One region of the Pontibacillus sp. ALD_SL1 genome, then DNA from elsewhere that is predicted to be linked to it. Evidence: riboswitches for the same ligand, from Rfam matches in the RefSeq annotation. Region 1 holds a riboswitch; the other holds the start of a gene.
What was found. Region 1 has a riboswitch for glycine ahead of gcvT (glycine cleavage system aminomethyltransferase GcvT). Riboswitches for the same ligand answer to the same signal wherever they lie in the genome.
Positions count from the first base shown of each region.

Region 1 (5,199 bases):
GATGCAAGAAGCTATGAAGCGCCTGTTGTTCCATCCATTTCCACCTCCTGATCTTGTTCCATTGCGTACGATATAACGGAAGATAAGTTGTTGAGTTTTACTTTCATTTCCCCATCTGAAGCAGACTCTGTAAAAATGGATTGAATTTCATCTTCTAGGTTATCAAGTTCTAGCTTTTGTAAGATGGCATCTAAGTTCCCGACGACTCTTTGGAAAAGGTGGATTTTCTCATAAAGAAGGGAAAGAACGTGTTCTTCAATTGTGTCTCGAATGGCAAAGTTGTAAATGTTAACGTCTTCTTTCTGTCCAAACCGGTGAATACGCCCGATTCGTTGTTCGAGGCGCATCGGATTCCAAGGTAAGTCATAGTTAATCATATTGTTACAGAACTGCAAGTTAATCCCTTCCCCTCCAGCTTCTGTAGCAATGAGAACTTGGGCGTGGTTTTGGAAGAGTTGCTTCATCCAATCCTTCTTACTTCGCTTGAAGCCACCCCTAAACGGAACGGATGTAATGCCATGTTGTTGCAAATACCACTGTAGATAGTATTGAGAAGCTCTATACTCCGTGAATATAATGAATTTCTGATCCGTTTTCGAGATTAATTCAACAACTTTTTGCGCTTTAGCGTGATGAGGCATTTTCTCGATATAGCCAATCATCTCTTGTAGTTGTTCAGCTCTTGAAGGATGGATCTCCTCATTCTTCAACATACTCTGAATCGAAAGGAAACACGCTTCGCGGCTTGAGCATAACTCTCGCAAAAGAACAATGTTGGAAAAAGCCATTCCTCCGCTTGTAACTTCAGACAGCTTTTCGTAAGCGTTCTTTTCTTCTTCTGTGAAATCAATATAGACTGTTTCTACATTACGCTTCGTCCAATCCACACCTGTTTCATCACGACGGTTACGGACCATGACTTTTTTGACTAATTCTTTTAAATGTTCATCATTTGATAGTTGATTTCGATTTCTTCCAAAGCGTTTAGTGAAGTCTTCATAGTTTCCTAAATGACCTGGCTTTAAGATAGAAACTAAATTAAAGATATCAACCAGGTGGTTCTGCACTGGAGTGGCCGTCAGAAGAAGGCAATATTTTTTCTTTAGTGACCTTACAAACGCGTAGTTTTTCGTTTTATGATTTTTTAATTTATGAGCCTCGTCAATGATAATTAGATCATATTCTGTGTCTAAGATTTTTTCCTGATGCGGATGTCGCTTAGCCGTATCAATAGAAGATACGACAATATCATAGTCCCAGATAGCAGACTTTCTTTGAGCTGCTGCAGGGATATAGAACTTCTGGTTCATTTCTTGTACCCACTGATTGACGAGAGAGGCAGGGGCTAGTATGAGTACTTTTTTTACAAGTCCACGAATCATATATTCTTTTAAAATTAATCCTGCTTCTATCGTTTTACCTAGTCCTACTTCGTCTGCTAGGATTGCTCGTCCGTTCATTTCTTCCACCACTTGTTCAGCACAATTTAATTGATGAGGAAGAAAGTCGACATGAGGTAAGTATTTGGGTGATTGGAGCCCCTTAAATTCAGGAGTGGCAACGTGCTTTGATGTCTCATAGGCCATCTGGAATAATTCCCATGAAGCAAAAGGGCCTTCTGACTGTAAGTTCGTTGCTACTATTGGATCAATAGAAGTATCGATCTCTATAGATGGATTCATGTGTAACCCTACCTTTACAAGCAATAAATTTTTGTGCACAGTGCAAATACCGTGTGATATAATGACAGTGAATTTGTAAACTAGTGTTTACTATTCCGAAACGTTTATGAATTAGTATGAACCATTTATGAAAATATTATGATGGCGAATGATTACAAGAGGAGAGACCGCAGAAACTTGGCGGCGCCGAAGGAGCAAACAGTGATGTGAATCTCTCAGGCAAAAAGACTCTTGTAGGACGCACCTCTGGAGAGTGCCTACGTAAGGCCACCCAAGAAGAAAGCAGCAATGAATACTGCGAAACTTTCTGGTTAACGGACAGGGAATGACACGTGAATTGTGGCTTCTCTGTTTTTTTATGTTAAATTTTCAGAAAAATAGCGCAAGTTTGAACGATTATGTACATAGGGGGATATTGAAAATGGCTGATTTAAAACGTACACCACTGCACCCTCATTACGGGGAGTGGGGAGCAAAAACAGTTGACTTCGGAGGATGGGATCTTCCTGTTCAATTTACATCTATTAAAGAAGAGCATCACGCAACACGCAAAAGTGCTGGGTTGTTTGACGTTTCCCATATGGGAGAGATTTTAGTAGAGGGACCTGAAAGTGAAGCTTACCTGCAAAAGATGCTCACGAATGATGTAACCAAACTAACACCTAATCGGGCACAATATACGTTTCTTTGCTATGAAGATGGAGGGACGGTTGATGATCTGATTGTCTATAAGTTGAAGGAGCAATCCTATTTGCTTGTAGTGAATGCAGCGAATACAGATAAGGATTTCAATTGGCTAAAGGAAAATGTAACGGAAAACGCGACGCTTCATAACGTCTCCGACCAGTATGTCCAACTCGCTATTCAGGGACCGAAGGCTGAAGCAGTTTTACAACGTTTAACAGATCAGGATCTTTCTGAAATCAAATTCTTCCGATTCTTGCAAGATGTCTCCTTTAGTGGTGTTGAACATGCAGCGCTTGTTTCTCGTACTGGTTATACAGGAGAAGATGGATTTGAGATTTATATTCATCCAGATGCGGGGGGAGCGCTTTGGAGAGCTATTCTTGCTGAAGGCAAAGAGGACGGGGTACTTCCTGTTGGACTTGGAGCAAGGGACACGCTTCGTTTTGAAGCAAAGCTTCCTTTATATGGTCAGGAGCTAAGTGCAGATATTACGCCTATTGAAGCTGGACTTGGATTTGCTGTCAAAGTGGATAAAGAAGGTGACTTTATTGGCAAGTCTGTTCTTAAGAAACAAAAAGAAGAAGGAACAGAGAGGAAACTCGTAGGTCTTGAAATGATCGATAAAGGGATTCCGCGCCACGGTTATAAAGTATTTGATGACGATAAGGAAATTGGTTTTGTTACCACTGGTACACAGTCTCCGACATTAGAGAAAAATATAGGCCTTGCCGTTGTTCCTAATCAATATACGGAGCCTGATACCGAACTGCTCGTTCAGGTTCGTAAAAGATTGTTGAAAGCAAAAGTAATACCAACACCATTTTATAAGCGGTAAGGATAAGGATAGGGAGGTTTTACAATGACATTTCGATATTTACCTATGACCGATCATGATAAACGATCTATGTTAGACAGTATTGGCGTTGAATCAACAGATGTTTTATTTAGTGATATCCCTGACAAGGTTCGTTTCAAAGGAAATTTAAACATAAAGCCTAGCGCAAGTGAGCCAGAGTTAATGAAAGAATTGGCTCAACTAGCTGGAGACAACATCAACACGAAAGACTATACATCTTTTCTAGGGGCAGGGGTTTATGATCATTACATTCCTTCCATTGTAGATCATGTACTGTCTCGTTCAGAATTCTATACAGCTTACACACCTTATCAGCCAGAAATTTCTCAAGGAGAGCTACAAGCGATCTTTGAATTCCAGACGATGATATCTGAGCTAACAGGGATGGAAGTATCTAACTCTTCTATGTACGACGGGGGCACCTCACTTGCAGAGGCGGTGACGCTAAGCGCTGGGCAAACAAGGAAGAAAAAAGTTCTTGTATCTAAAGCCATTCACCCTCACTCTTTAGAAGTTATTCATTCTTATGCAATGGGACAAAACATTGAAGTGGTTGAAATCGAAGCAAGAGAGGGTTTGACAAACCTATCTATGTTAGCAGATGAGTTAGATGAAGAAACTGCAGGCGTCGTCATTCAATATCCGAACTTCTTCGGACAAATTGAGCCTTTAGAAGACGTACAAGAGATCTTAAAAGATTCAAAAGCAATGTTTATGGTTTCAAGTAATCCTCTAGCTCTCGGGTATCTCACACCACCTGGTGAATTTGGAGCGGATATTGTTGTAGGCGATACTCAAGTGTTCGGTATTCCTGCACAGTTTGGTGGACCGCACTGTGGATACTTCGCTACGACCAAGAAACTAATGAGAAAAGTTCCAGGGCGTCTTGTAGGCCAAACACAAGATGAAGAAGGGCGAAGAGGCTTTGTGTTAACATTGCAAGCTCGTGAACAACACATCAGAAGAGATAAAGCCACATCTAACATTTGTTCTAACCAAGCTTTAAATGCATTAGGCACATCTGTAGCCCTTAGTGCGCTCGGTAAGAAAGGCATTAAAGAAATGGCCTATCAAAACATGCAAAAAGCCCGCTATGCGAAGAAAAAGTTCGAAGATGCTGGCTTCCAAGTGTTGTATTCAAAGGCTTTCTTTAATGAATTTGTTCTGCAAGTTCAAGGTTCTGTAACGACACTTAATGAAAAGCTGCAAGAAAAAGGGATGATTGGTGGTCTTGACCTAGAAAGGGTTCATTCTGATTTAGGTGGCCATATGCTTGTAGCCGTGACCGAAATGCGTACAAAGGAAGAGATCGATCGATTTGTGAAGGAATTGGGGGATGTATATGCATAACGAAAATTTTCCGCTCATCTTTGAACATAGTCAAGAAGGACGCGTAGGATTTAGTCTGCCTGATTTAGATGTACCAGAGGTAGACTTAGACATTGAAGTCCCATACGTCAGAAGCGCCGATGCTGATTTGCCTGAAGTAAGTGAACTGCAGATTATGCGTCACTACACGGCTCTCTCCAAACGGAATCACGGTGTGGACTCAGGATTTTATCCACTAGGGTCTTGTACGATGAAATACAACCCTAAAATGAATGAAGATGTAGCTCGTATGCCTGGATTTAGTCACATTCATCCCTTACAAGCTCCAGAGTCAGTTCAAGGAGCACTAGGTTTAATGTATGATCTTCAGACCTCTCTTGAAGCGATTACAGGAATGGATCAAGTTACGCTGCAACCTGCTGCAGGAGCTCATGGTGAGTGGACAGGACTTATGATGATTCGTGCTTACCACGAGGCGAATGGTGACTACAACCGTACCAAGGTCATCGTTCCAGATTCAGCACATGGAACGAATCCTGCATCTGCAACGGTAGCTGGCTTTGAAGCGGTAACGGTAAAATCCAATGAAAAAGGGCTTGTCGATTTAGATGATTTAAAACGGGTGGTTGATGAGAACACAGCTGC
Region 1 is NZ_CP062974.1:2,481,252-2,486,450, reverse strand. Features, by position in the region: gene IMZ31_RS12625 (YqhG family protein) at 1-34, opposite strand, end outside; gene IMZ31_RS12620 (DEAD/DEAH box helicase) at 12-1,682, opposite strand; glycine riboswitch at 1,831-1,923, shown strand; gene gcvT (glycine cleavage system aminomethyltransferase GcvT) at 2,104-3,204, shown strand; gene gcvPA (aminomethyl-transferring glycine dehydrogenase subunit GcvPA) at 3,229-4,575, shown strand; gene gcvPB (aminomethyl-transferring glycine dehydrogenase subunit GcvPB) at 4,568-5,199, shown strand, end outside.

Region 2 (5,199 bases), 1.3 Mb from region 1:
CATGGATGTCGATGCGCAGCCTGGTGGTCAGATGGGGAAATGGGAAGAGAAAGACTGGAAGCTAACTGAGTTAAAAGAAATTATGTCAAAATGGCAAGTTGAGCTCTTTAATAAGGGGTGGAACTCCCTTTATCTGGAGAACCATGACCAGCCTCGTTCGGTTTCTCGCTTCGGTGATGATGGAGAGTACCACGCTGAAAGTGCGAAGATGCTTGCAACGTGGCTCCACATGATGCAAGGCACGCCATATGTCTATCAGGGTCAGGAAATCGGGATGACAAACGTGCACTTTCCATCCATTGAGGATTACGAAGATGTGGAGATCCGAAATCTTTGGCAGGATATGGTCGTTGAAAAAGGGCATGACCCGGATGAAATTTTAAAAGCCATTCATGAAAAAGGCCGTGACAATGCACGTACGCCGATGCAGTGGGATGCTTCTGACAATGCGGGCTTCACTTCTGGCACCCCTTGGCTAAAAGTGAATCCGAATTACGATCAGATTAACGTCGAGAAAGAACGTGAGAATCCGGATTCAATCTTTCATTACTATAAGAAGCTGATTGCTCTTCGTAAAGAACATGAGGTGATCGTAAATGGGGATCACACCCTCATTTGGCCGGAAGATGAAGAAGTCTATGCATATAAGCGTGAACATGAAGGAGAAACGCTTGTCGTTGTAACAAACTGGACAGGGGAAACAGTTGAACGTCCATGGCCAGAAGACGTAAGCTTTGATCAAGCTTCCGTTATGATTCATAACTATAGCGGTTCACCTGACGCATCTAAGGAGGGTATCACCCTTCGCCCATACGAAGCAGTCGTTTACCACCAAAAATAAACTTGAAAGCAAGTACCTGGTAGCAGGTACTTGCTTTTTTGTGTTTTAGAGCAGTGAAGGGTGTCAGACACCCAGTAGTGCTTTAGAGCGTGAAAGGGTGTCTGGCACGCGGCGTTGCTTTAAAGAGATGAAGGGTGTCTGGCCCCTCTTAGTACTTTTGCAAAGTATTGAATACATCGAGTTAAATATCTAGCGATATGCTAACGGTTTAAATGAAACATAGTCCTTGACCAACGATACGCATATTGGTACCATTACATTTATTCAAAAGAATAGTGGCTGTGAAGGTTATGGGTAACACTATAACTGGAGCCAATCCTGGAGAGATCGCTTTTAAAGCGACGCCGAAGGGTTCATGATCTCAGGCAACCGGACAGGAACGAACTACATACAGAATACGTGTATGGGTACGTTTGTCTGAGGTCGGCGAGAGCTGATCTCTTTTTTTGTTCACAGAAAATAAAGTCAGAGGTGGATCATCATGGAAAAACGTAAAGCAGTAGTAAGCGTTATTGGAAAAGACCAAGTCGGCATTATCGCGAACGTGACAAACGTACTCGCAGAATATAAATTAAACGTGCTCGATATTAGCCAAACGATCGTGGAAGAGTACTTCACCATGATCATGATTATCGATGTGAAAGAAGCGCATGATCTTGATGCAATCAGAAAAGTACTACAAGAAACTGGCGAGAACTTAGGCGTGCAAATTAGTCTGCAGCTAGAAGAAGTCTTCCAGTCTATGCACCGCATTTAAGGAGGCCTCCCCATGAATATTGCATTTAACGAAATAACAGAAACCATACGTATGGTCCAAATGGAGAACCTCGATATCCGTACGGTTACAATTGGGATTAGCCTACGCGACTGTGCCGATCCCAATATCGATAAGTTAAAAGAAAATGTCTACAACAAAATCACAACGTACGCAAAAGACTTAACAACTGTAGCGGAACAAGTCGAGAAAGAATACGGCGTACCAATCATCAATAAACGAATCTCGATTACGCCTGTATCTGAGATTCTCGGTAATGCAACGGTCGCAGAAGCTGTTGAAGTTGCAAAATCATTAGACCAGGCAGCGAAAGACCTTGGCGTTGATTTTATTGGTGGTTATTCCGCTCTTACTCATAAAGGTGTCACCAAAGGCGATCAGACCTTAATTGACTCTCTTCCTGAAGCCCTAAGTGTCACTGAGCGTGTCTGTGGTTCTGTTTCTGTAGCGACTACTCGTACAGGAATCAACATGGACGTAGTCAAACAAATGGGGCACGTCATCAGTGACGCAGCAGAACGCACGAAGGATCAAAACGGAATCGCTTGTGCGAAGCTTGTGATCTTCAGTAATCCAGTAGAAGACAACCCATTTATGGCCGGCGCTTTCCACGGAACAGGTGAAGGCGAAGCGGTCCTGAACGTTGGCGTTAGTGGACCAGGAGTTGTATTGAGCGCGCTCAAGCGTTACCCGGAAGCTGATCTTGGTGAAGTATCTGACGTTATTAAAAATACGGTCTTCAAAATCACCCGCGCTGGTGAACTCGTTGGGCGCCAAGTAGCTGAACGAATCGGCGTTCCATTCGGTATTCTCGACCTTTCTCTTGCACCTACGAATGCGCTAAACGACAGTGTTGCTCGCATATTAGAAGAGATCGGACTTGAACGTGTCGGTACGCACGGGACAATCGCAGCGCTCGCTCTTATGAACGACGCTGTGAAAAAAGGTGGCGCCATGGCGAGTTCGTATGTTGGTGGCTTAAGCGGTGCGTTCATCCCAGTCAGTGAAGACGAAGGTATGATTGAAGGGGTAACAGAAGGATCCCTTTCCTTGTCAAAACTTGAAGCGATGACATGCGTCTGTTCTGTGGGTCTTGATATGATCGCCCTAACAGGTGACGCTTCACCTGCAACATTATCTGGCATCATCGCAGACGAAGCGGCAATCGGTATGATCAATAAGAAAACAACAGCCGTACGCGTCATTCCGGTTCCAGGAAGAGAAGAAGGCGAAATGATCGAATTCGGCGGACTCCTTGGCCGCGCTCCAGTTATGGGTGTAAATCCATACAGTAGCGAAGGCTTCGTGAACCGCGGCGGACGTATTCCTGCTCCGTTGCAGGCTTTGATTAATTAAATGTTTGTTATGTAGGCTGCCCAAACTTGGTTTGGGCAGTTTTTTTGTGGTCTGAGAAGAGCGTCACAAGTCTGAACGAAAGTGACTTAAGTGGAGGGAGAGTGGCTCAAGTCCAGGTGGAAGTGGCTCAAGTAGGAAGAAAGTGACTCAAGCCCTGGGGGGCGGCTCAAGTCCGGGTGGAAGTGACTCAAGCCCGAGAGACAAGCTGGAGTCTGACCAGTCTCCTGGGCTTAACTCCTCAACTTCTAAATCCACAAAAAAACAGGCTGAACGCTCAGCCTGTATACCGGTTATGAATATTATTTTTCTTCTGAGTAGGGAAGTTAAATTCCGTCACCTCAAGCGATAGAGCCAGATAGTGATCTTTAAAGCAGTCGTTAAAGAACGATTCAGCTACTGCAAATAGGGCTTCACTTGTCTCTTTTAAAATTTCCTCACTTCGACCTGCTCCTACTTTTAATTCAATATGAACGAACGAATCATCTTCCGTTCCATCAGCGACTACGTAATCTGTTAGCTTCACAGCTCGGGAACGGATCCCACCTGTTGGGAAGTGGGGAGATTCCACTAATACCAGGTTCAAGTGCTGCAACAAAGAAGGGAAATCAAAATCGACTAAATTATCGGTGTACTCCACAATAATATGAGGCAATGGGTCATTCCTCCTTCAGGATATTGGAGCGGGTTGTTCTTCAATAATCATATTCGCTAAACGGCCGATGCCCTCAATTTCTGTAACAACTTCATCACCGACGTTTACTTTTGTTGGGCCTTTTGGAGTTCCGGTTAAGATGATATCGCCTTCGTTAAGTGTCATGAAGCTACTTAAATATTCAATTAGATACGGAACAGAAAAAATCATATCTTTCGTGCTTCCTTCTTGCTCAAGTGTCCCGTTTACATACGTTCTGAGAGCGAGGTTCATGGGATCAACGATATCATCTTTATCCATAATCCAAGGCCCAATTGGCGTACAGTTATCACGGTTTTTCACACGGAAGTTCGGACGGTAGTAATTTTCTAGGTAATCACGGAAAGCGTAGTCGTTTGCAATCGTGTAGCCGGCTACATAATCGTATGCCTCATCTTTTCCGATGTTTTTTCCCTGCCTTCCGATGACAACAGCAAGCTCACATTCGTAATGCATATGCGTCACATCAGTTGGTCGAGGTGTTTCGCCATGATGGCCGATAAGTGTATTTGGTCCTTTTAAAAAGACAAGAGGTTCCTTTGGTGCGTTGAAAGCAAGTTCTGATGCATGGTCGGCGAAATTCAGACCAAGGGCAAAAATGGTGCCTGCTTCAAGAGGTGGGAGCCAAGTGACCTCTGATTCTTGTACGGTTTGTCCAGATTCTAGAATAAGCTGATCATGTTCTACAATGGCCCCGTAAATATTCCCTTTGTAACTTACGCGTGCTCTCTTCATCGGTTGCCCTCCTTCACATACGAACGTTCTGAAACAAAATGATTGGTGAGTGCGCCGATTTCATCGATTTGGATACGGACTTCATCACCTGATTGAACGTGTGGTGCGCCTGGTGGCAGACCGACGAGCAGCGTATCGCCTTTATAGAGCGTCATAAATGAGGTCACATCCGCAATGAGTTTTCCAACAGGTCGAACCAATTCTGAAGTGGAATGTTCCTGACGCAGGGCGCCGTTTATATAAATGCGAATACCGAGGTCATCTGGATTCACTACTTCATCTGTGTTTACAATCCAGGGGCCTGCTGCACAGAAGCCGTCTTGAGCTTTCTCCTTAATCGCTGGTCGGTGGATGCTTTTATGTGGTATGGATATATCGTTCACAATTGTGTATCCGCTTACAAAATCAAGCGCGTTTTTTTCTATCACTTTACTAGCCGTTCTACCAAATACGATTGCAAGCGCGGCACCGATTTCCACTTCCGTTTCGCCGTCTGGAATCGTAATCGATGTTTCTGGTCCTGTGAATGTATTACGAGGTTTCATATATAAAACGGGTGCTTCTGGTGGCTTTTTGTACGGGGCTTCATGTAGGGCTAAACCAAATTCATCTAAATTTCCTTTGTAGTTCATGGCTGTTCCGTAGACGTTGCCGGTTAAAGGGAAGTCTAATCGCAACGACCCGTCACCATCAGAGAGTGTACCTTTAGCTGGGTCAATGGTCATTTCTTTTGCTTGTGGAACGCCACTTAACTGAACTTGTGCTTTCTTCATCAGGGTTTCCTCCTTCAAGCCGAATTCG
Region 2 is NZ_CP062974.1:1,205,381-1,210,579, forward strand. Features, by position in the region: gene IMZ31_RS06035 (glycoside hydrolase family 13 protein) at 1-841, shown strand, start outside; glycine riboswitch at 1,150-1,228, shown strand; gene IMZ31_RS06040 (ACT domain-containing protein) at 1,323-1,598, shown strand; gene IMZ31_RS06045 (PFL family protein) at 1,611-2,972, shown strand; gene IMZ31_RS06050 (5-carboxymethyl-2-hydroxymuconate Delta-isomerase) at 3,247-3,624, opposite strand; gene IMZ31_RS06055 (fumarylacetoacetate hydrolase family protein) at 3,640-4,398, opposite strand; gene IMZ31_RS06060 (fumarylacetoacetate hydrolase family protein) at 4,395-5,171, opposite strand.
Region 2: linked by a shared signal. The riboswitch ahead of IMZ31_RS06040 (ACT domain-containing protein) and the one ahead of gcvT (glycine cleavage system aminomethyltransferase GcvT) in region 1 are both predicted to bind glycine.